One region of the Paenibacillus sp. FSL K6-1330 genome, then DNA from elsewhere that is predicted to be linked to it. Evidence: a T-box and tRNA genes for the amino acid it is inferred to sense, from the RefSeq annotation. Region 1 holds a T-box; the other holds one or more tRNA genes.
The links. A T-box is a leader RNA that pairs with one kind of tRNA and senses whether it is charged. The one in region 1 lies ahead of NYE54_RS14670 (glutamine--tRNA ligase/YqeY domain fusion protein), so its partner is inferred to be a tRNA-Gln.

Region 1 (10,628 bases):
GAGCCGATCTGCAGGCTGCCGATCTCATCGGTGCCGATTTCAGGGACGCAGACCTTAGGGGGGCCAATCTAGCAACCAGCCTCTTCCTTACTCAATTCCAGGTTAACGCAGCGAGAGGAGACGCCAGCACCCAACTGCCTCCATCCTTATCTCGACCGGGACATTGGACGCCTTAACGCTCAATATATTAGGAAAGAACAGATGATGATTTACTAAAAACATCAAAAAGCCGGCAGCTAACTTGCTGCCGGCTTTTTGATGTTGGCCGAACGCTTATACTAAAACGACTTTAAGCGCGCTTCTTCCATGAATCCTTCAAAGGAACAATACGGTTAAACACCAGCCTGTGTTCTGTTGTATATTTGGAATCCACGCAGAAATATCCGTGTCTGATGAATTGGTACGTACGGTTCATCGTCGCTTTCAGCATGGAAGGCTCCAGTATGGCGTTTTCGATTCGAATCAACGATTCGGGATTCATCAGATCCTTCCAAACGTTATCCGATTCTGATAACTCGGCTGATTCCTTCAGCAGCTTATCATACAAGTGAAGTTCCGCCGGAATCCCGTGCTTCGCAGACACCCAATGCAGCGTTGCTTTCACCTTCCGCTCATTAAATCCGCTCCCGCTCTTCGTTAGTGGATCATACGTGCAGTGGATCTCCATGATTTCCCCCGTTGCCGGATCTTTCACGACATGTTCGCATTTGATGAAGTAGGCTCCTTTCAGGCGCACTTCCTTGCCAGGGGATAACCGATGAAATCCGGGAACGGGCTCCTCCATAAAATCCTCTTGTTCGATGTACAGTTCTCGTGAAAAAGGAACCTCCCGCTCACCCAATGTTTCGTCACTTTCATGATTCGGTATGGTCAGCATCTCGGTGTAATCTTCCGGAACATTCGTAATGATTACCTTCAGCGGATTCATGACGGTCATCGCGTTATAACACCGTTCCTTCAAGTCTTGACGGATATAATGATCGAGCATGCCCGAGTCCACCAGGCTGTTGCCGCGAGACGCCCCGAGTTCCCCCAGGAAACGCCGGATACCCTCAGGTGTCACGCCTCGCCGCCGTAATCCTATCAACGTTGGTAGTCTAGGGTCATCCCATCCGTCGACAAAACCTCCCTCCACCAATTCCCTCAGGTATCGCTTGCTCGTTACGTATCCCGAGATATTCAACCTTCCGAATTCCCGCTGCTTCGGAGGCTCCGTCACTTCCAGTTCCGTAAGCACCCACTCGTATAACGGGCGATGATCTTTAAACTCGGCTGAGCATAACGAATGGGTAATTCCTTCGATCCAGTCCTGGATCGGATGGGCAAAATCGTACATCGGATATACACACCACGTTGTTCCCGTACGGTAATGCTCTGCATGAATGATACGATATAGGACTGGATCTCTCAGGTTCATGTTAGGGGAAGACATATCGATTTTGGCTCGGAGTACTTTTTCCGATGGTTGAAATGCCCCTGCGATCATTTGCTCAAATAACGCCAAATTCTCCTCAATGCTGCGCTCCCGAAAAGGGCTGTTGATGCCAGCTTCTGTCAGCGTCCCCCGGTATTCCGTCATTTGTTCAGGCGTGAGATCACAAACGTAAGCCTTCCCTTTAGCTATGAGTTTCTTTGCCGCTTCAGCGATTTGATGCGCATAATCCGACCCGAAATAAACGTCCGGCTTAAGTCCGAGCCACTGGATATCCTCCTGAATCGCATGCACGTATTTGATATCTTCCTTCAGTGGATTCGTATCGTCGAACCGAAGATTGAAAGTCCCATGGAACCGGCTGGCGATGGAATGATTGATGTAAATCGCATAGGCGCTGCCGATATGCAGATAACCGTTGGGCTCCGGCGGAAATCGCGTAGCCACCGGCCTGTGGTACACGCTGTTGTCTACATCCTCTTTGATCATCTTGGTCAAAAAATCCACCGTTTCTTCTGCCTTGTTTTTGTTCTCGCTCATACCTGACTCCTCCTTACGTTGATTTTTTCTGCCGTAACTCCGTAAAAAACAAAAAAATCCCGTCTCCAAGACATAAGTCTTGGGGACGAGATTGGTTTCGCGGTGCCACCCCTATTCGCCGATATCTCACGATACCAGCCTTATCAGGTACGGCCATCACGCGATCGCTTATACCCTAGCTCTGTAACAGGAGCTCCTGTCGCACCATCCCTTATCCATAAGTTCCGATGCGCCGCTCAGAGGCTTGGTTCAATGAAGGGCTTCCAACTCCTTTTCAGCTTACCGAAGCTCTCTGTGGGGATTCCTGTTCATCTACTCTTCTCTTCATGGCGTTTACAATTTGATCCATAGTATCATCTAAATATAAAAAAGTAAACCATGGAACCTCACTAAAATGAAACGCCTGAATATGCGTTCCGTCAGCTTAGATCGGCAGAAACTTCACGGTAGCCTGCTTGCCGCTGACCTGAATGCCCGTCTCCTTCTTGCCTACCTCAGCCAGATCTTGAACGAGTCGCTCAAGCAGCTTGCGGGCGGCTTCGCCCTCCTTGCCTTGAATGCGAATAACGGGCTGGACAGCTTTGCCCGCTGCCAGCAGCTTATGCATTTGCGACAGCTTGGTGTCATAATCATGCTCTTCAATATGTACAGACAAGCGGAATTCCTTTACTTTCATCAGACTTGATGAAGCTGGCTGGCCTTTCTTCTCTTTCACGGCCTCCTGCTTCGCCTGACCACGGCTTACGAGCTTGCAGGGCGGGGGACTGCTGAATAGTGAGGTACACACCAAATCGGCTTTGTGACTTTTCGCCAGCGCAAGCGCCTCATCCCTGGAGACGACTCCCAGATCTTCGCCGTTTAGGCCGGTCAGCTCTACTTCGCGAGCTTTTATCTTTTCATTCATAATTAACATGGTGGATAGATCCTCCTATCGAGCGTATGTATTCGTTTATTTTATTGCTCTTCCTCTACGTTCACATCATTGTGCATGAACCGAACAATATGCGTTCGATATTCCTGCTCTTCCGTGATTTCCAGGCAGTTAAGCTGTTTACCGTACACGCACGCTCCATCGATACCGATTTTGTCCCCTTCTTCACAGAACCAAATCCCCTCCGAATCATGCAAGTTCATGGCCGGCGTATGCCCGAACACCACGGTTTTGTTAAGGCCTGTTGGATAATTATAGAACGGATCGCGAATCCAGATGAAATCATGATGAGGCTGCAACTTCCAGTCATCAACACCCGGATTGATTCCTGCATGCACGAATATGTGAGTGTCTGTTTCATAATAGAGAGCTAGCGTATCAAGAAAAGATAAATGATGCTCGAACTTTTTTTTAATATAGGCTTTACCTTCGTTATATCTGGCGCGTTCCATTTCACCCTCAAAAAAATCGGCGCCGCAGTAGCTTTCAATCGTGTGTCGAGCTCCATTGCGAATCCAGCGTGAGTTCACTTCATCCGTATCAAGCAAAATGGCATCCAGCATCATCTGATCATGATTCCCCCGAAGAGTGATGGCACCTTCATCCCGCAATTCCATCACTTGCTCAATGACTTCCCTGCTTCTTAATCCGCGATCCACATAATCCCCGAGCAAGATCAGCTTGTCCTTATCAGGATTGTACTGCACGTCAGACAATAACTGATTGAATTCATCGAAGCAGCCATGAATGTCGCTAATCGCTAATATTCGAATCGTAGTCCCCTCCATTCCGAGCAACTTTGCTATTTAGGTATAATAGCATATTCTCCTTCATATCAACACGCACTTGAAATCGGAGCCACGCCTTGTGAGGAACCAAACTTCCTTTCTCTTGGCAAACCTTCGCTTTTGGTGAAAAAACACTCGTGTACAGTCCAAATTCATCCGCCCCCATAAAGAATCGAGCTAAAAAGCCATGCGTTCTGCCATAGGAAATGGATGAATGCACGGCTTTTCTATTTATAGCCTATTTTATAAAACGATATTTAGCCAACACGTCTCCCCAGGGGGCATACCCGGCTTCTTTAAATCCAATTTCGGAATATAGCCTTTTTGCACGCTCATTCTCGGGTTTGTAACATAGCATAACATCGTCCGTTGTATCCGGCGAGGTCCGAATCTCCTCGAAAACCAAACGAATCGCGGGTTTGGCATAATGCAGTCCCTGAAACTTACCATCGATCATAAACCGGTATATCCAGTAGTTATCATCGTGTGGGTGCAGACCATACATTACAAATCCGATCATCTCTTCATCATGGTAGATCGCACGCGTTTCGAAGCCCTCCATGAATTGAGCTTCCGCTATTGAATATAGATTGGGGGCAATCCACTTCTCCTGTTCAGGTCTCGGTTTAAGACGAATGCAATCCTCCCAATTGTCCTTATCTATGGCATGAAGTGTTATCAAATGCAAGACTCCTTCATATATGGTGTATGCCTTTATCCTAATCCAATGCCGACCATTTTTCACGGTATTAAATATGTAAATTCAAATATGACGCTGCACGTTGCCAGATAGAGAACAAGATAATGAATGATTATAAGCATTTATTACATATTCCGATTATCTCTTAATGGATAAACTAGAAGTAACTTTATTTTTCATGGAGGCGATCTTTATGCGGCAATTCAACTATAACAACCAACGGAAAGGACAACTAACAATGAAACGAATGAGGGTTATTATATATGAAGAAAATATTGAATATTGGGGTTTTGGCCCATGTTGATGCCGGTAAAACCACACTAACGGAGCAAATCCTGTTTAGATCCGGAATTATTGATCAAGCGGGCTCCGTTGACCAAGGCAATACCATCACGGATTCGCTGGACATTGAACGCAGACGAGGCATCACGATAAAGTCCGCTGCGGTATCGTTCATGCTGGGCGATCTAAAAATCAACTTGATCGATACGCCGGGACATGCCGATTTCATCTCGGAGGTCGAGCATTCACTAAGTGTGCTGGATGGCGTCATTCTGGTCATTTCCGCGGTTGAGGGCGTACAGGCCCAGACGCGGGTGCTCATGCAAACACTGAAAGAACAAGGGATTCCCACCGTTCTATTCATGAACAAGATCGATCGAATGGGCGCGAATTACGAGAAAGTCTCTACCATGATACGTAATCTGCTGGATGAACATATTTGTGAGATGAGCTCTGTTACTCAGGAAGGCAGCGCAGCCGTTCGGGTGGATGTGGCCGATCCCCATAACGCCGGGTGGGTCGAAATGTTGGCACTGACCAATGACGATCTGCTGAACGACTATGCTCAGGATATTCCCATATCTCGCGAACGGTTGCAGGAGGAATTACACAGGCAAACCCAGAAAGGTAAAGTATACCCCCTTTTTGCAGGATCAGCAGCCAAAGGGATCAGCATCGAGCCGCTGCTTCATGCGCTTGGTGAATGTTTCCCCGTTAATGACGCCTCGGAGCTTCAGCATGAATCGTTATCCGGCTTGGTGTTCAAAGTCATCAAACTTCCGAATGGGGAACGTAACGTCTACCTCCGGCTGTTCGCCGGCAGTATCCAGGCACGTGATGAGATTAAGGTGATCACGCAGAACGGAAACACCACCATGTTCAAGGTGAAACACCTACATGCTCTGGATGATGGCAAATCCATTCCGGTGAATCAGATCGATGCCGGTGACATTGCAATTCTCATTACTGATGAACTCAAGGTGGGCGACGTCATCGGTGCTGTATCCGACAGGATGAAGCGGGTCCATTTTCAGAAGCCGCCGATACAAGTCCAAGTGTCAGCCAAGAATCCTGCGGAGGAGCATCAACTTTACACTGCCTTAAGCGATCTTACTGAAGAGGATCCGTTCCTGCAATATATCCAGGATCCAAATACCAAGGAACATATCATCCACGTATTCGGCAAAGTCCAGCAAGAAATTCTGCTGGAAACGATTCAGCAGCAATACGGCATCGAAGCCGTATTTTCAGCTCCGCGGGTCATTTGTATCGAGAAGCCTGTTGCGATGGGAGAGGCTGTTGAATATATGGGCGAGTGTCCTTTTTATGCAACGGTTGGCTTACGAGTCGAACCTGGCGAGAGAGGAACCGGACTTCACTATCGACTGGAAGTGGAGCTGGGCTCCCTCCCCTTATCCTTTCAGAAAGCGATTAAAGATACCGTGATTGAGGTGCTGCAAGAGGGACTGTATGGATGGTCCGTGACCGATATTATGGTGACGCTGACGCATACCGGCTACGCAAGTCCGGTATCGACGGCAAAGGATTTTCGCAGTCTGACCCCGCTCGTCCTCATGGCAGCGCTCAACATAGCCGGAACGGAAGTATATGAGCCCATAAACGTGATCCAATTCATTCTGCCGGAAACCAGTTTGAGCAAAGCGTTATCCAGATTGGCGGCACTGGAAGGGACCTATCAGGAACCCACATTCCACAACCATGCCGTCCACATTCATGGTACCATCCCCGTGCGGACGACCGACTTGCTGAAAGCCGAAGTCCATTCTCTAACAAGCGGTGAGGGCATGCTCTCCGTAAAACCAGGAGGCTACGTGAAGGTGCAAGCCACCGTCCCTGTGAATAAACGGAGACAAGTCAACCCGCTAAATCGCGGTGAATATATGCTTCATTTGAACAAGATCATGTAAGAACATATGTATCAATCCATAGCGGTGCCGAGAGATGGTCTCGCCCGCTATTTTGATGTGCTTAAAATCCTAGCGTCACTCTATCTTTCTTAGTCTGGTGCAACTCTTTTTGCCCCTTGTCACTTATTAAGTGATAGGAAAAAACGTTGCTCTAGACCCACCCCTGCTCTACTTGGTAATATAGTCAGGTACTATTTTTTGGGTGTGCGGAAGGAGTCGGCTAGATTTGGAACAACAACGTTATCATGATTTAAAATTGGGTGAAAAAGGTGCCATCATCAGTATCATTGCTTATATCTGTTTATCTGCAATTAAATTATTGATAGGGTACACCGCGAACTCCGAGGCCCTGCGGGCGGACGGTTTAAATAATGCTACAGATATCGTGGCGTCCATTGCTGTATTGATCGGACTGCGATTATCGCAAAAACCTGCGGACCGGGATCATCCATACGGTCACTGGAAAGCGGAAACGGTAGCCTCCTTGATCGCCTCCTTTATTATGATGGCCGTCGGGATCCAGGTCTTGTTCGGGGCCGTCTCTTCCATGGTTGAAGGAAACCATGAATCTCCTGATCTTATATCCGCATGGACCGGCATTGTCTGTGCCATTGTGATGTACTTGGTCTACCGATATAACAAGCGCCTGGCCGCCAAAGTAAACAGTCAAGCCGTAATGGCAGCGGCAAAGGACAATCTCTCGGATGCCTGGGTAAGCATCGGTACGGTTGTGGGTATCATCGGCGCTCAATTTCATCTCCCGTGGCTCGATCCGCTTACCGCCGTACTGGTAGGCTTCCTGATATGTAAAACCGCTTGGGATATATTCCGCGATGCCTCTCATCATTTAACCGATGGCTTCGATGAAAACATTGTCAAAGACTACAAAGAAACCGTAAAACAAGTGGTTGGCGTTAAGGGTGTCAAGGACATTCGGGCAAGGAATTATGGCAGCAACACGGTTGTCGACATCGTCATCCTGGTCAGGTCGAATCTGGATATCCGGGTCGCCCATGATATTTCTGACCAGGTGGAACATGAATTAAAAGAAACCCACGGCGTTTATGACGTACATGTTCATATAGAACCGAGTTAAACCTGCAACATTACCAAGTGTCATAACTAACGAAGAAGGTCCGGCCATATTCCTATGGCCGGACCTTTCAAGCGTTTTTAAATAATAGTTAAATTCTTGATTGTAGCAATGAAAACAGCTCTTCAAATATAGCAGGATTAGCGCAAACTATTTCTTCTCCATATAAGTCAGGAGGATAACCCGACGGCACCACACCGACATGGCCTGTAATTGCTCCAGCTTCACGAGCGATGAGACCTGCTGCTGCGACATCCCATGGAGCTAAGCTTTCTGTATGTGCGTCTAGTCGTCCGGATGCCACATAACAGATATCTATTGTCGGAGCAGCGAAACGTCGGATGTCTCTACAATGAGTAGTTAAGAGATTAACTCTTGCAAGAGCCGGATGTACTTTTTCTTTATCATGCGGGAATCCAGTACCGATAATCGAGTCTGTCAAGGATCCGGATCGAGGAACTTGAAGTTCTTTACCATTACAAAAAGCACCTTCTCCCCGAATTCCTACGTAGGTAACACCCAAATCAGGAGCATACACAACCCCTGCCCAAACGATGCCATCAACTGCAATGGCTGCAGAAACAGCAAAATGAGGAAGGCGATGTGCATAGTTTACCGTTCCGTCCAAAGGATCAATAATCCAATGAGGACCTTCAAAGTTATCCTTAGTCCCATATCCATCGGTGTTTTCTTCGGAAAGAATACCATGTTCCGGGTAAGCACTAGTAATTGCCTCACGAATAATCTGGTCAGAAGCAAAATCTGCAGAAGTTACAAGTTCCCCTGCATTTTTATATGTAACTTCTATAAGAGACTGAGTTTGTAATTTCGTGATTTTTTTCCCGGCTAAGCGAACTATCTTTTCTGCGAAGATTGCCCATTCAAGTGCTTTATCTTTCATTCGCTGATCCGCTCCCTTTGAAAAATGTTAAGTAACATCGACGCTATCAACGGAATAACTCAATTCAAATATTCAAGTTCGTTATGTTATATTTTGGCATTTCTCGCCTACAATGGAAAAGAAAAAGACCGCCCTGGCTAGGAGAACGGTTTTTTTTCGACCATCTTACGTGATCGACTACTCTTTATGCGGTAAACTATACTTAGTTGTGTTCCTTATTTCTTCTGTGATTTTAATATTTCATCATTAACAAACGCCTTTAAGAAGAAAAGCTCATCTCCTTGAGGGGTTCTATGATTCTCTTTCTCAAAATACTCTATGCATTGATCTAATGATGTTGAATTGGCGGCTCTACTACTTAAGGTAAGATCTTCCCAAAATTGATTCATCTCATCGAGATCACAAATGGATTCATGACCAAGTAAGAAATGACTCGCATCATATTTTTGAATATCTTCGATCATCGGCATTAATTGAGATTTTTTATAATGAAATAATGAATTTGTAGTTGTACCATAAACACTATCACCTAAGAAGATGACTTTTTCATCCGGTATATAAACAACCGTTGAATCATCCGTGTGCGTACTTCTAATTGTTTCAATCATACAAGTTTTGTTACCCAAATCAATATGGAGAGATCCTTTGAAAACGATATCTGGAGCGTTTAATTTGAATGACTCTCTCTCTGGTATTTCCTTCTGTATAATCTCCTTACATTGTAAAGACATATTATTAGATTCTACATAGGCATTAAGAGAATGATCATCATACGAATAGCTTCTCCAAACATTCATTTTTCGATGGGTTAAATCATTAACAATGATCATTGCATTGTATTCATTCATCCCTAAGAAATGATCCCAATGAGCATGCGTTATGACCAAATATTTAATAGGGGGAACATGTAGCTTATTTATTTCATGTAAAAACTCTCTCGCATGTTGAATGGAATTCCCACCATCTACGACAAGGCTATATGTATCTCCGCAAACTAGCCCTAAGGTCGGTCTTTCTTTATCATTTTGGTTAGATAAATAATAGATCGATTCACTTAATTTATTTAACATGTTCAATCTCCTCTTCATTAAGCTTTAATAGTAAAGAGAAAATCTGCATGCTATTTTAAATAAAACATATAGATTTTCTCATATTATTTTTTTACCAATGGAATCACCTCCCTTTTCTATTAATCATCCACATTTATGCGCTTCTTACCTATAAAAAGATTTAGACCGCCCTCTCTACGGTAACGGTTTATTTCGACCACCCACTTAGCGGCCGACTGCTCGTTATGCAGTTATGGTGCTCAGGAGTCGTGTTCACGCGCGGCTAACTTACATATTCTTACTTCAGTATATCTCATTTTATAAACGATGTTATAGATATTCATTGTGAAGTTTTATTTTATTCATATTCGACCTGTTACTCCTTTTCGCTATCCGCTCTCCCGGAATAATAAACCGTTCTAATCATAAGCTTAAACAAGAAAGCCATAAAAGGAGGGTTAAGTGAATTGACGAAAGTTAAAGTTAGTTTGCGGCCCATTGTTAGCAAGCTAAATTTACCCACTGTATTGAAAACAACGATTCTTCCGGGCGACTCCATCGAAAGATTATTTATTGCAACCCAAGTAGGAGAGATCTTTTACATAGGAAACGGAGTTATAGAGACTTTCTTAGATATTCGCCCACGAATCCTGAAACTAGGTGGATCTAGCGGCGGATATGATGAACGGGGGTTGCTAGGACTAGCATTTCATCCTCAATTTTATTATAATCGTCTGTTTTATCTCCACTATTCAGTAGCTGGAACCCAAGGTCCAGGGGCTTTTCCAGGTGCTCCTCCTGAATCTTTTAAGCCGAACCCGTGCGATGCTAGCACCTTAAACCTGAAGTGGGAAAATAGAGAACATCAATACGATCATATCGATACAGTCGAAGAATGGATTCTGCAATCGAATGGCCAACCTCAAAAAAGGCGGACATTACTTAACCTCAGAAGGCCGTTTTTAAACCATAACGGTGTCAATA
Region 2 (10,628 bases), 3.2 Mb from region 1:
CTGTGAAGATGCAGGTTACCCGCGACAAGACGGAAAGACCCCATGGAGCTTTACTGCAGCTTGATATTGGATTTGGGTACGATCTGTACAGGATAGGTGGGAGCCTTTGAAGCATGAGCGCCAGCTTGTGTGGAGGCGACGTTGGGATACCACCCTGATCGTATCTAGGTTCTAACCTGGTACCGTAATCCGGTACGGGGACAGTGTCAGGCGGGCAGTTTGACTGGGGCGGTCGCCTCCTAAAGAGTAACGGAGGCGCCCCAAGGTTCCCTCAGAATGGTTGGAAATCATTCGAAGAGTGCAAAGGCATAAGGGAGCTTGACTGCGAGACCTACAAGTCGAGCAGGGACGAAAGTCGGGCTTAGTGATCCGGTGGTACCGCATGGAAGGGCCATCGCTCAACGGATAAAAGCTACCCTGGGGATAACAGGCTTATCTCCCCCAAGAGTCCACATCGACGGGGAGGTTTGGCACCTCGATGTCGGCTCATCGCATCCTGGGGCTGAAGTAGGTCCCAAGGGTTGGGCTGTTCGCCCATTAAAGCGGTACGCGAGCTGGGTTCAGAACGTCGTGAGACAGTTCGGTCCCTATCTGTCGTGGGCGTAGGAAATTTGAGAGGAGCTGTCCTTAGTACGAGAGGACCGGGATGGACGTACCGCTGGTGCACCAGTTGTTCCGCCAGGAGCATGGCTGGGTAGCTACGTACGGAAGGGATAAGCGCTGAAAGCATCTAAGCGTGAAGCCCCCCTCAAGATGAGATTTCCCAATTCGTAAGACCCCTTGAAGACCACGAGGTAGATAGGTTGGAGGTGGAAGTGCAGCAATGCATGGAGCTGACCAATACTAATCGGTCGAGGGCTTATCCAAAAACTATTTCAATGTGCTGCAAATTCGTTTCGTATCTAGTTTTCAGGTGATCAATCACTTGAATTAAATATTGTTCCCTGATAGCTCAGTTGGTAGAGCACTCGACTGTTAATCGAGTTGTCACAGGTTCGAGTCCTGTTCGGGGAGCCATTTATGGAGAGGTGTCCGAGTTGGCCGAAGGAGCACGATTGGAAATCGTGTAGGCGCCAAAAGCGTCTCGAGGGTTCGAATCCCTCTCTCTCCGCCACTATTATTTCAAGCAAGGCCCGTTGGTCAAGGGGTTAAGACACCTCCCTTTCACGGAGGTAACAGGGGTTCGAATCCCCTACGGGTCACCACTTTCTTTATTGCATCAGGGGATGAGAATCCCGTCGGTTCGTCGGAGCTTAACTTCGGTAGTATAGGCTTCGCAGTCTAGAACGAAGTGAGAGTATCCCCTACGGGTCACCACTTTCTTTTGAAAAACACTTGCTTCTTATATCAGATTTTGGTATGATTAAAGTCGCTTTGTTACGGAGGCTTAGCTCAGCTGGGAGAGCATCTGCCTTACAAGCAGAGGGTCGGGGGTTCGATCCCCTCAGCCTCCACCATGATTTATCCCCAAAAAGTGAAGCTCATGCTTCGCAAGTAATTCCGATTACTATTCGGGGACCCCATACAAGCAACCCTTTTAATGACGCGGGGTGGAGCAGTTCGGTAGCTCGTCGGGCTCATAACCCGAAGGTCGTAGGTTCAAATCCTGCCCCCGCAACCAATTTATATCGCGATAGCGATAATGCCTCATGGAACTGTGGTGTAGAGGCCTAACATGCCTGCCTGTCACGCAGGAGATCGCGGGTTCGAATCCCGTCAGTTCCGCCATTATTTATAACTTTGGGATGAGATGAGTATCCGATATTGGGTTCCGTCAAAGTTCGCGAAGAGCTTTAAGGCTCGGTAGCTCAGTCGGTAGAGCAGAGGACTGAAAATCCTCGTGTCGGCGGTTCGATTCCGTCCCGAGCCACCATGTACGTTTTATAACTTTATATGCCGGTGTAGCTCAATTGGTAGAGCAACTGACTTGTAATCAGTAGGTTGGGGGTTCAAGTCCTCTCGCCGGCACCATTCTGGAGGATTAGTGAAGTGGCTAAACACGGCAGACTGTAAATCTGCTCTCTTCGAGTTCGGTGGTTCGAATCCATCATCCTCCACCAGTTTTTAGGGGCATAGTTTAAAGGTAGAACAACGGTCTCCAAAACCGTTGGTGTGGGTTCAATTCCTGCTGCCCCTGCCATTGAATATTTATAATGAACTTGGCGATCGTGGCGAAGGGGTTAACGCACCGGATTGTGGTTCCGGCATTCGTGGGTTCGAGACCCATCGGTCGCCCATTATTTCATTATGATTATTCTCTAAAAAAACTATTACATTATGGCGATCGTGGCGAAGGGGTTAACGCACCGGATTGTGGTTCCGGCATTCGTGGGTTCGAGACCCATCGGTCGCCCCATAGTTTTTTTAAAAATGTTGGGGATTAGCCAAGCGGTAAGGCAACGGACTTTGACTCCGTCATGCATAGGTTCGAATCCTATATCCCCAGCCATTGATTTTTATGTTTGCGGACGTGGCTCAGCGGTAGAGCATCGCCTTGCCAAGGCGAGGGTCGCGGGTTCGATTCCCGTCGTCCGCTCCATTTTTATTTCTGGCGCCATAGCCAAGTGGTAAGGCACAGCTCTGCAAAAGCTTTATCCCCAGTTCGAATCTGGGTGGCGCCTCCATAACAAAACTATGTGCCCTTAGCTCAGCTGGATAGAGCGTTTGACTACGAATCAAAAGGTCAGGAGTTCGAATCTCTTAGGGCACGCCATAAAGTAAGCCGGTGTGGCGGAATTGGCAGACGCGCGCGACTCAAAATCGTGAGGGAAACCGTGGGGGTTCGAGTCCCTTCACCGGCATCATCCAAAAGGAATGTAGACTATAAACGTCTGCATTCCTTTTTTCGTTGCATTTACATCGATATTCGTTTCTCGGTAGCAGCTAAGCTGAAGATCCGTTACTCTTCATGATAAAAGGCTAATCTTGATGAGCTTAAGTGTTATGTCACTTCATTTTATAACTCGCAAGCAATACACCTTAATCCTATGCAAACTTCTGAGATGCAACCTCCTTAGATCAATCCCACTTCCTTTACTATGGTATCCTTCTTCATGATTTTCATATTCGGCCCCATGCTTCATCCTACCGCTACCTTAACCTACCGTTCCACGGGCTTTACTACTATCACCTTAGAGCTGAAGCTATACTCATCAAACTAAACTAACATTAGAAAGCACGTCTCTTTATTAGGTAAAACAAAAGCAAGGATACCGGAGGATTCATCTACACAGGTCAGCTTATCGAATCATTGATCCAGTGCAGGGTTGGACGCAGGTCTATAGGAGGCCCCGCCTTAGGTCTAGGTGCAAAAACCGTCCCCAGGCCGTTTTAGTGAAACTCGAAATTACCTAGAATAGAGTCATAAGGTTGAACAAATGAAACAACGATCAAACAACAGAAAGGCGGTGTATAAATGAGAAATTCAAAAGGAAATGGAATGAGTATCCTGTTGATTGGTGTAGGGATCTTGGTTCTCCTGGGAGTATTCGGTCCTCTGCTTGGATGGTTGTTCAGTCTTGTAATTCCAATCCTGATGGTCGCTTTGGGATACTACGGGATCCGGAGAGGTAACACCTTGATGGGATGGGTTATTCTCGGTATCGGTGTGATCTGGTTGATGGGTAAACTGTCTTGGCTGATCGGTCCGATCCTTGGAATCATCTTGATCATCTACGGGGTGTCCCGATTGAAGAATGGTAGACCCCGTTATTGATAAAAACCACTACATTAAATAACATGCAAAAACAACAGATCATGATAGATGAGGAGGGCTAAGCGAATATGAGTGTTTTCCGGCGGATAAGAGACATAACCGTAGCAACATTGAATGAAAAGCTCGAGCAGAGCCAGGATCCGGTTCGATTGATCGACCAGTTCCTACATTCAACCAGACAGGACATTGCTGAGGCTGAGAAGCTGCAGCAGCAATGTCAAGTACATTCCAGACAGCTGAAGCAGCAGGTGGATCAAGCAGAAACCATGCGATATAAACGCGAAGAGCAGGCACTGCTTGCACTGAAGGCCGGTGAAGAACATCTTGCCAAGCTGGCATTGCAGGAGAAGCTGATCTATGAGGAAAAGATTGAACAGTATCAAGGCCTGTTGTCCTCAAGCCTGGAGTCGTTAAAAGAAATCGAGGAGCAGCTCGGCGAGCTGCGGATGGAATATCAGACGGTATACAGCAAACGTCAGTATTATGTTGCCCGAGTGGAAACCCTTCGTCTTCAGCAAAAAATGAATGAACGTACAGGCTCCTATGGCGGCGGTCCTGATGTACCGAAGATGTTCAATCGTCTCGAAGACCGTATCAGCGACTGGGAACTGGAAGCCAGAAGTCTTCGCGATTTACGCCGCATGGGGCAGGAATACATGGATCAGGCTGGTGAAACAGTCTCCACTGTATTGGAAAAAGAACTTGCCCGCCTGAAGCAAAAGCTGAATAACAGCGGAAAGGAGTAACCATGACTAGATTGTACCGTTCCACCCGAGACAAGATGTTCACAGGGTTGATCGGCGGTATATCCGATCATTTCGGAGTCGAATCTACCCTACTTAGAATCATATTTGTAGTCAGTATCTTTTTCACAGGCGGTACAACGCTGTTGATCTATCTGATTGCATCCCTTGTAGTACCTAAGGAGCCGTACTATCACGATCCGTATGGTCCACAGGGAAGACATGGTGGCGGATACCGTTACAACGATCATCCGGGCCCGGGACTAGGCTACAACAGCTATAACGATGCTTATGGACGTCAAGGCTATCCTAATGAGCATGGAAGTTTTGGCCCCAAATATGACCGTCCCAATGGCACAAGAAACAATGCGTCTGCGGATTCCGATCTGGATGCGATGATGAAGGATATTGAGAGAAAAGCAATGCAAAAAGAAATCGAAGAATTGAAGAAAAAACTTTCGAACTATGAGAAGGGAGATAAATAACATGGGAGTATTTAAAAGAATTAAGGATATGACGAAAGCATCGGTGAATGAACTGCTGGATAAAGTAGAGGATCCAATCGTAATGTTGAACCAGTACCTGCGCGACATGGAGGCAGAAATTCATGAAGCAGAGGTAACAGTAGCGAAGCAAATGGCTAACGAGCGTCGTATGAAGCAGCGCGTCGATGAGGCTGTGAAGATGGCGGCACAACGTGAAGCTCAAGCTGAATTGGCTCTTAAAAATGGTCAAGAAGAAGTGGCTCGCAAGCTGCTTGAAGAGAAGATCTATTTCGATCAAAAAGAAACCGAGTACGTGGAATTGCACCTGCAATCCGAGGCTCAAGCGAAAGAACTTGTAGCTCAGCTGCATGAAATGAAAGACGAGTTCTACAAAATGCGCAACAAGCGCAATGAGCTTGTAGCTCGCGCTCAAATGGCTAAAGCGAAGAAGCAAATGTCTCAAGTGAGCAGCCTGCATACGATCGAAAGCGGCAGTGCTTCGATGGGCTTCCACCGCATGGAGGAAAAAATCATGCAACTGGAAGCAGAAGCTGATGTGCTTCGCGCCCCATACCGTCCTAACAATGCAGTATACACAAGCCCAGTGGATGCTGAGAAGCAATTGAAAGTCGATGAGCAGCTGCAAGCTTTGAAAAACAAAATGGGGAATTCTTCGAAGTCCGAGTAATTCCTTAACAAGTCAGCAAAATAAGATTAAACCGTATTCGAACACCATGTTCATATGATATGCTATACGAATGAGATTGTCGTATAGTACAGGCAAAGCCATACAGTGGAGAACGTCTCACTGCTATGGCTTTTCCGAGCTTATATCTTGGTCATCAAGGAGGTGCGACATGGACAGAAACCGCTGGATAGCAGTTGGTTTAATCAGCTTGGGTTTTATTATGCTTTTCGGCCGATGGTTTGGTTTCTTCACCATTGTCGCCCTGTTACTCATGTTCGCAGGTGTCCTTCAGATCAGACAGGGCTATTTGAAGAAGGGATACATTCTGCTCGGAGTAGGTGCCGTACTGCTGCTGCTGGAGCATCTCATGTTGATTATCGGCATCAGCTTGATATCGCTAGGTATTTTTTATGGCAAGTCCAAGCGAGCCCATACCACGACAAAGTACGTTCAGAAGCAGAACTTTATGTCTAACTTTGATTGGGATCTGACTCCATGGGTGATGCGCAGTCTGAGTGTGTGGCATGTACTTGGAGAAGCGGATGTGGATCTGTCCCTGGCGCTTCCAGAGGAACGCCAAACGGTCCTTATGTTCCATGGAATGCTGGGGGATATTGATCTGATGATCCCGGACTATTATGGGGTGGAGATCGAAGCCTCGATCCTGTTTGGCTCGATTCATATGGACGACCGGAAGGAAACCGGCATATTAAACCGCGTGCGGTATATATCACCCAATTACGAGGCCAGTGAATATAAAGTGAAATTTATTGTTTCTTATTTAGGCGGAGATTTGAATATAAAAATGACATAATAAACGTATGTCTTGTGTAAACCATTCAGGAGGGTTGCCCCGTGGAAACGGAAAAGAAAGCAAATATAATTACCCGAAGTATGCGTGAGGGGACCCTTCTGGGATTGGTTGTCATGCTCGTTGTCCTATATTTATTATATACATATGGTTATCTTCAACCATTTGAGACGTGGAAGAACCGGATCGAAGCCGGCATCACTCTGGTATTGCTGCCGATCGGGCTGGGTGCGATCTATGGCTTCTTCCAGGGATACCGGGTAAAACGACGAGTTGATCTTGTAAGGGAAACACTGGTGAACTGGGAAAAAGGCAGCCTTACGGACGTGATGCCGGACATCGGCGAAGACGAAGTGGGACGGCTTGGAGAACAGCTGGTGAAGATCAGCAAACGCTGGGAGGATCAAGTATCTTCTCTGCAGCGGTTATCAACGAACAATGCCCAGCTTGCCGAGCAGGCCAGGGTAACAGCAATTGTGGAAGAGAGGCAGCGTCTGGCGCGCGAGCTTCATGATGCGGTTTCTCAGCAGCTGTTTGCCATCTCGATGACGGCAACCGCTGTGGGTAGGACATTGGATAAGGATTTTGACAAAGCGCAGCGCCAGGTGGCTCTGATTGAGGAAATGTCGGCTGTGGCCCAGTCCGAGATGAGGGCGCTTCTTCTTCATCTGCGGCCTGTTTATCTCGAAGGGAAAGCACTGGAGCAAGGGCTGAAGGATCTGATCAAGGAATTGCGGATTAAAGTACCTATGGAAATTACGTTTGAGATGGACGATGACATACATTTGCTTAAAGGGATCGAAAATCATCTGTTCCGTATTATCCAGGAGGCCATGTCGAACACCCTCAGACACTCGAAAGCGGAGAAAATGGACATCCGAATTCACCGCAGGCAGAATACTGTTCGGGTAATGCTGCGGGACGATGGGATCGGATTTGAATTGGATGACAAGAAACAGACTTCCTACGGTCTATCGACGATGCAGGAACGGGTGACGGAGATCGGGGGCTCGGTACAATTCATAACAGCACCGGGTAAAGGGACTCGAATTGAGATCGTTGTGCCACTCATAAATGATGAACGTAAACGGGGGGATGTAGATGGAAACGCCGATTAAGGTGCTGCTGGTGGATGATCATGAGATGGTCCGGATCGGTTTAGCGGCTGTGCTTGGTACAGAGGACGGCATCGAGGTGGTTGGTGAAGCGGGCAGCGGCGAGGAAGGGATACGCTTAGCGCAGGAATATCATCCTGATGTGGTGCTGATGGACTTGGTGATGGACGGAATGGATGGAATCGAGACGACGCGCCAATTGATGAATCAGTTTCCGAATCTTAAGGTCATTGTACTGACCAGCTATCTGGACGATGAGAAGATGTATCCGGTTATTGAAGCAGGTGCGTTCAGTTATTTATTGAAGACATCCCGTGCTTCTGAAGTAGCTGATGCTATACGTGCAGCCGCACGCGGGCAGTCGGTGCTGGAGTCGCAGGTTGCCTCCAAGATGATGAATCGATTCCGGCATCCGCAAAATGAAGCTCCGGCGCATAACGACCTTACGGACCGGGAAATGGAAGTGCTGCGACTGGTGGCGCAGGGCAAGTCGAATCAGGATATTGCTGATGATTTGATTATAGGCATCAAAACCGTGAAATTTCATGTAACGAATATTTTAGGCAAGCTGGGGGTAGAGGATCGGACCCAAGCTGCCATCTACGCTTATAAAAATGGGCTGGCTGAGTAAGGAAGGCCAGCTCTTTTTTTATGCGACGAGCGTGACATAATCAGATCCAACATGCTAGGCGTGGTACAAAACAGTCCATGATGCTGCTTGTGGTATGACATATCCATGTAAACACTGAGAGATCAGGCTTAAAGACTCCCGGATCGGGAGTCTTTTATTTATGAACAGGGAAGCCGGAAGATTTACATACAGCCCGTTTGAAGGATGTTTTAAAAAAAGCGAGGTATAAATCCGCGGAGATGAGGCCATCCTTTTTACTAGATTGATAGATTCGAACGGGGAGGCGTGACTGACCATGCGGAAAATGCGTTTACAGATCATTGTGATGATGTTGTTGCTGTGCGGGGCAGCAGGTATGATGGCGGGTTTTGCAGGAACAACGGAAAGCAATCGAAATGAATCAGCTCCGCATACGAGAGAAGCGTCAACTTCAGCTTCAGGTGGAACGGGAGAAAATGATATCGATGGAACAACTGGAGCCGGGGTAGCTGCAGAAAGCGATCTAACGCTTCTGACAGCGCTCGGGCAAGAACATATGGAGCCTTCGGCAATGCTCACGGTAAAAATTCAAGGAGAAATGATAAATTCTGTTCCTAAGGATCAAGCTAAGAAAGCAGCTGAGCACCTGGCTCGTACAATGGGGCTCTCCGGAATTACGACGTCCCGGCTTCAAGGAAATGAAGTGTTTCAAGCAGAAGGCTTGCTCTCAGGTGTATCGGTGCATCTGGATTGGGCCCTCACAAAGGAGGGCCATAGTTATATCAGAGCCATGCTTGTTGGAGAAGCGGCTGGGCAGACACGGGAAATGATGGCCCTACAGCAGCAGATTCAAGAAATGATGAAGCAAGCCGGCATACCGAACACATGGAATGCGTCCATTCAAGGGTATGCAACGGAGACCGCAAGCGTTGATGGGACAATGGCTCAAGTAGAAGAGGCCGTAGCCCAAAAAATCTTACTTCGCTCCGTTGAAGATTATGCAGATGACAAAACACAAAGCCGTTCTTATGAGGTTCCTTCACTTGGTGCTTTTGTGATGAGTGGCGACACGCCGATTCATATGCAGATCGCAGTGCATGAAGATTCGATGAAGAAAAGTAGTAGAATAACGATCGGATTTCCCGTCATTACAATAGAATATTGAAAATGATTTCTGAAACTCCGATGAAAAAATACGGAATGAGATAGCATACTTGAAATGAATATGCTAAAATGTCATCACATCGAGTTAAGTGCCGATGCATAAAAATACACTATAATTCATAGAAAGAATGAGGAGCCATGGCTGAAAATCAAAATCTAGATACAATGAAGACACCGGGAGCTGTATTTTTCATCTTTGGAGCGACTGGTGATTTGGCAAGACGTAAGTTGTTTCCGGCGATCTACAGTCTTTATCGTGAAGGAAAACTGGATGAGGATTTTGCGGTAATCGGCGTGGCGCGGCGTCCGCGCACCCAGGAAGAGTTTCGGGAGGACGTGTATCGTTCGATTCAGGAATTCTGCCGATACAGTTCGGAACAGGATAGTGAATGGAATGCATTTGCACAGCATTTTGAATATAAATCTTTAGATATTAACAATATTGACGGTTTCCGTGAGCTTCGTGAACAAACGGAGCAACTGGAAACGAAATTTAATATACCGGGCAACCGCTTATTTTATCTTGCACTTGCACCGGAATTGTTCGGCAGCGTATCGTTTAACCTGATGAAGGGCGGTATGCTCGACGGAGAAGGCTGGAACCGTCTTGTGATCGAGAAGCCATTCGGCTACGATCTGGAATCGGCTGCCAAGCTGAACGAAGAAATCCGTAAAGTATTCAAGGAAGAAGAGGTCTACCGGATTGACCATTATCTTGGTAAAGAAATGGTACAGAACATCGAAGTTATGCGTTTTGCGAATGCTTTCTTTGAGCCGCTGTGGAACAACAAGCATATCGCCAATATCCAAATCACGCTTGGTGAGACGGTTGGTGTCGAGGAGCGCGGCGGATACTATGATCATGCCGGTGCACTAAGGGACATGGGCCAAAACCATATGCTGCAGCTGCTAACCATGATTGCGATGGAACCGCCTAGCCGTCTGCTCGCAGAGGATATCCGCGACGAGAAGGTAAAAGTGCTTCGTTCCTTGCGTCCGTATGCCACACATGAAGAAGTGAAGAACAACGTAGTTCGTGGTCAGTATACAAGCGGTTCAGCGGGCGGTAAAGATCTGCCGGCTTACCGTGAAGAGGACAAGGTTAATCCGGAATCCAATACGGAAACCTATTTTGCGGCCAGAGTATTCGTGGACAACTTCCGCTGGGCGGGTGTACCGTTCTATATCCGCACGGGCAAACGTCTGCCGGTTAAGACAACCGAGGTGGTTGTTGAGTTCAAACGGATGCCAACCAACGTATATTTGGGCCAAAAGCATTCCCTGGAGCCTAACCTGC

Region 2: it has a tRNA-Gln gene. The T-box ahead of NYE54_RS14670 (glutamine--tRNA ligase/YqeY domain fusion protein) is inferred to sense a tRNA for this amino acid. The anticodon was not compared.

What each region holds. Positions count from the first base shown of each region.
Region 1 covers NZ_CP150269.1:3,195,020-3,205,647, reverse strand. Annotated here, with positions in the region: gene NYE54_RS14675 (pentapeptide repeat-containing protein) at 1-176, shown strand, start outside; gene NYE54_RS14670 (glutamine--tRNA ligase/YqeY domain fusion protein) at 290-1,972, opposite strand; T-box leader at 2,051-2,309, opposite strand; gene infC (translation initiation factor IF-3) at 2,397-2,885, opposite strand; gene NYE54_RS14660 (metallophosphoesterase family protein) at 2,927-3,691, opposite strand; gene NYE54_RS14655 (GNAT family N-acetyltransferase) at 3,930-4,373, opposite strand; gene NYE54_RS14650 (translation factor GTPase family protein) at 4,655-6,601, shown strand; gene NYE54_RS14645 (cation diffusion facilitator family transporter) at 6,828-7,697, shown strand; gene NYE54_RS14640 (inositol monophosphatase family protein) at 7,786-8,595, opposite strand; gene NYE54_RS14635 (MBL fold metallo-hydrolase) at 8,811-9,665, opposite strand; gene NYE54_RS14630 (PQQ-dependent sugar dehydrogenase) at 10,112-10,628, shown strand, end outside.
Region 2 covers NZ_CP150269.1:6,366,517-6,377,144, reverse strand. Annotated here, with positions in the region: rRNA gene NYE54_RS29260 (23S ribosomal RNA) at 1-867, shown strand, start outside; tRNA gene NYE54_RS29255 (tRNA-Asn) at 942-1,017, shown strand; tRNA gene NYE54_RS29250 (tRNA-Ser) at 1,023-1,114, shown strand; tRNA gene NYE54_RS29245 (tRNA-Glu) at 1,131-1,205, shown strand; tRNA gene NYE54_RS29240 (tRNA-Val) at 1,382-1,457, shown strand; tRNA gene NYE54_RS29235 (tRNA-Met) at 1,545-1,621, shown strand; tRNA gene NYE54_RS29230 (tRNA-Asp) at 1,652-1,728, shown strand; tRNA gene NYE54_RS29225 (tRNA-Phe) at 1,798-1,873, shown strand; tRNA gene NYE54_RS29220 (tRNA-Thr) at 1,896-1,971, shown strand; tRNA gene NYE54_RS29215 (tRNA-Tyr) at 1,976-2,060, shown strand; tRNA gene NYE54_RS29210 (tRNA-Trp) at 2,067-2,140, shown strand; tRNA gene NYE54_RS29205 (tRNA-His) at 2,163-2,235, shown strand; tRNA gene NYE54_RS29200 (tRNA-His) at 2,281-2,356, shown strand; tRNA gene NYE54_RS29195 (tRNA-Gln) at 2,375-2,449, shown strand; tRNA gene NYE54_RS29190 (tRNA-Gly) at 2,465-2,539, shown strand; tRNA gene NYE54_RS29185 (tRNA-Cys) at 2,551-2,624, shown strand; tRNA gene NYE54_RS29180 (tRNA-Arg) at 2,637-2,713, shown strand; tRNA gene NYE54_RS29175 (tRNA-Leu) at 2,722-2,801, shown strand; gene NYE54_RS29170 (hypothetical protein) at 3,416-3,715, shown strand; gene NYE54_RS29165 (PspA/IM30 family protein) at 3,784-4,461, shown strand; gene NYE54_RS29160 (PspC domain-containing protein) at 4,464-4,943, shown strand; gene NYE54_RS29155 (PspA/IM30 family protein) at 4,945-5,631, shown strand; gene liaF (cell wall-active antibiotics response protein LiaF) at 5,801-6,445, shown strand; gene NYE54_RS29145 (sensor histidine kinase) at 6,487-7,560, shown strand; gene NYE54_RS29140 (response regulator transcription factor) at 7,544-8,188, shown strand; gene NYE54_RS29135 (YwmB family TATA-box binding protein) at 8,484-9,332, shown strand; gene zwf (glucose-6-phosphate dehydrogenase) at 9,470-10,628, shown strand, end outside.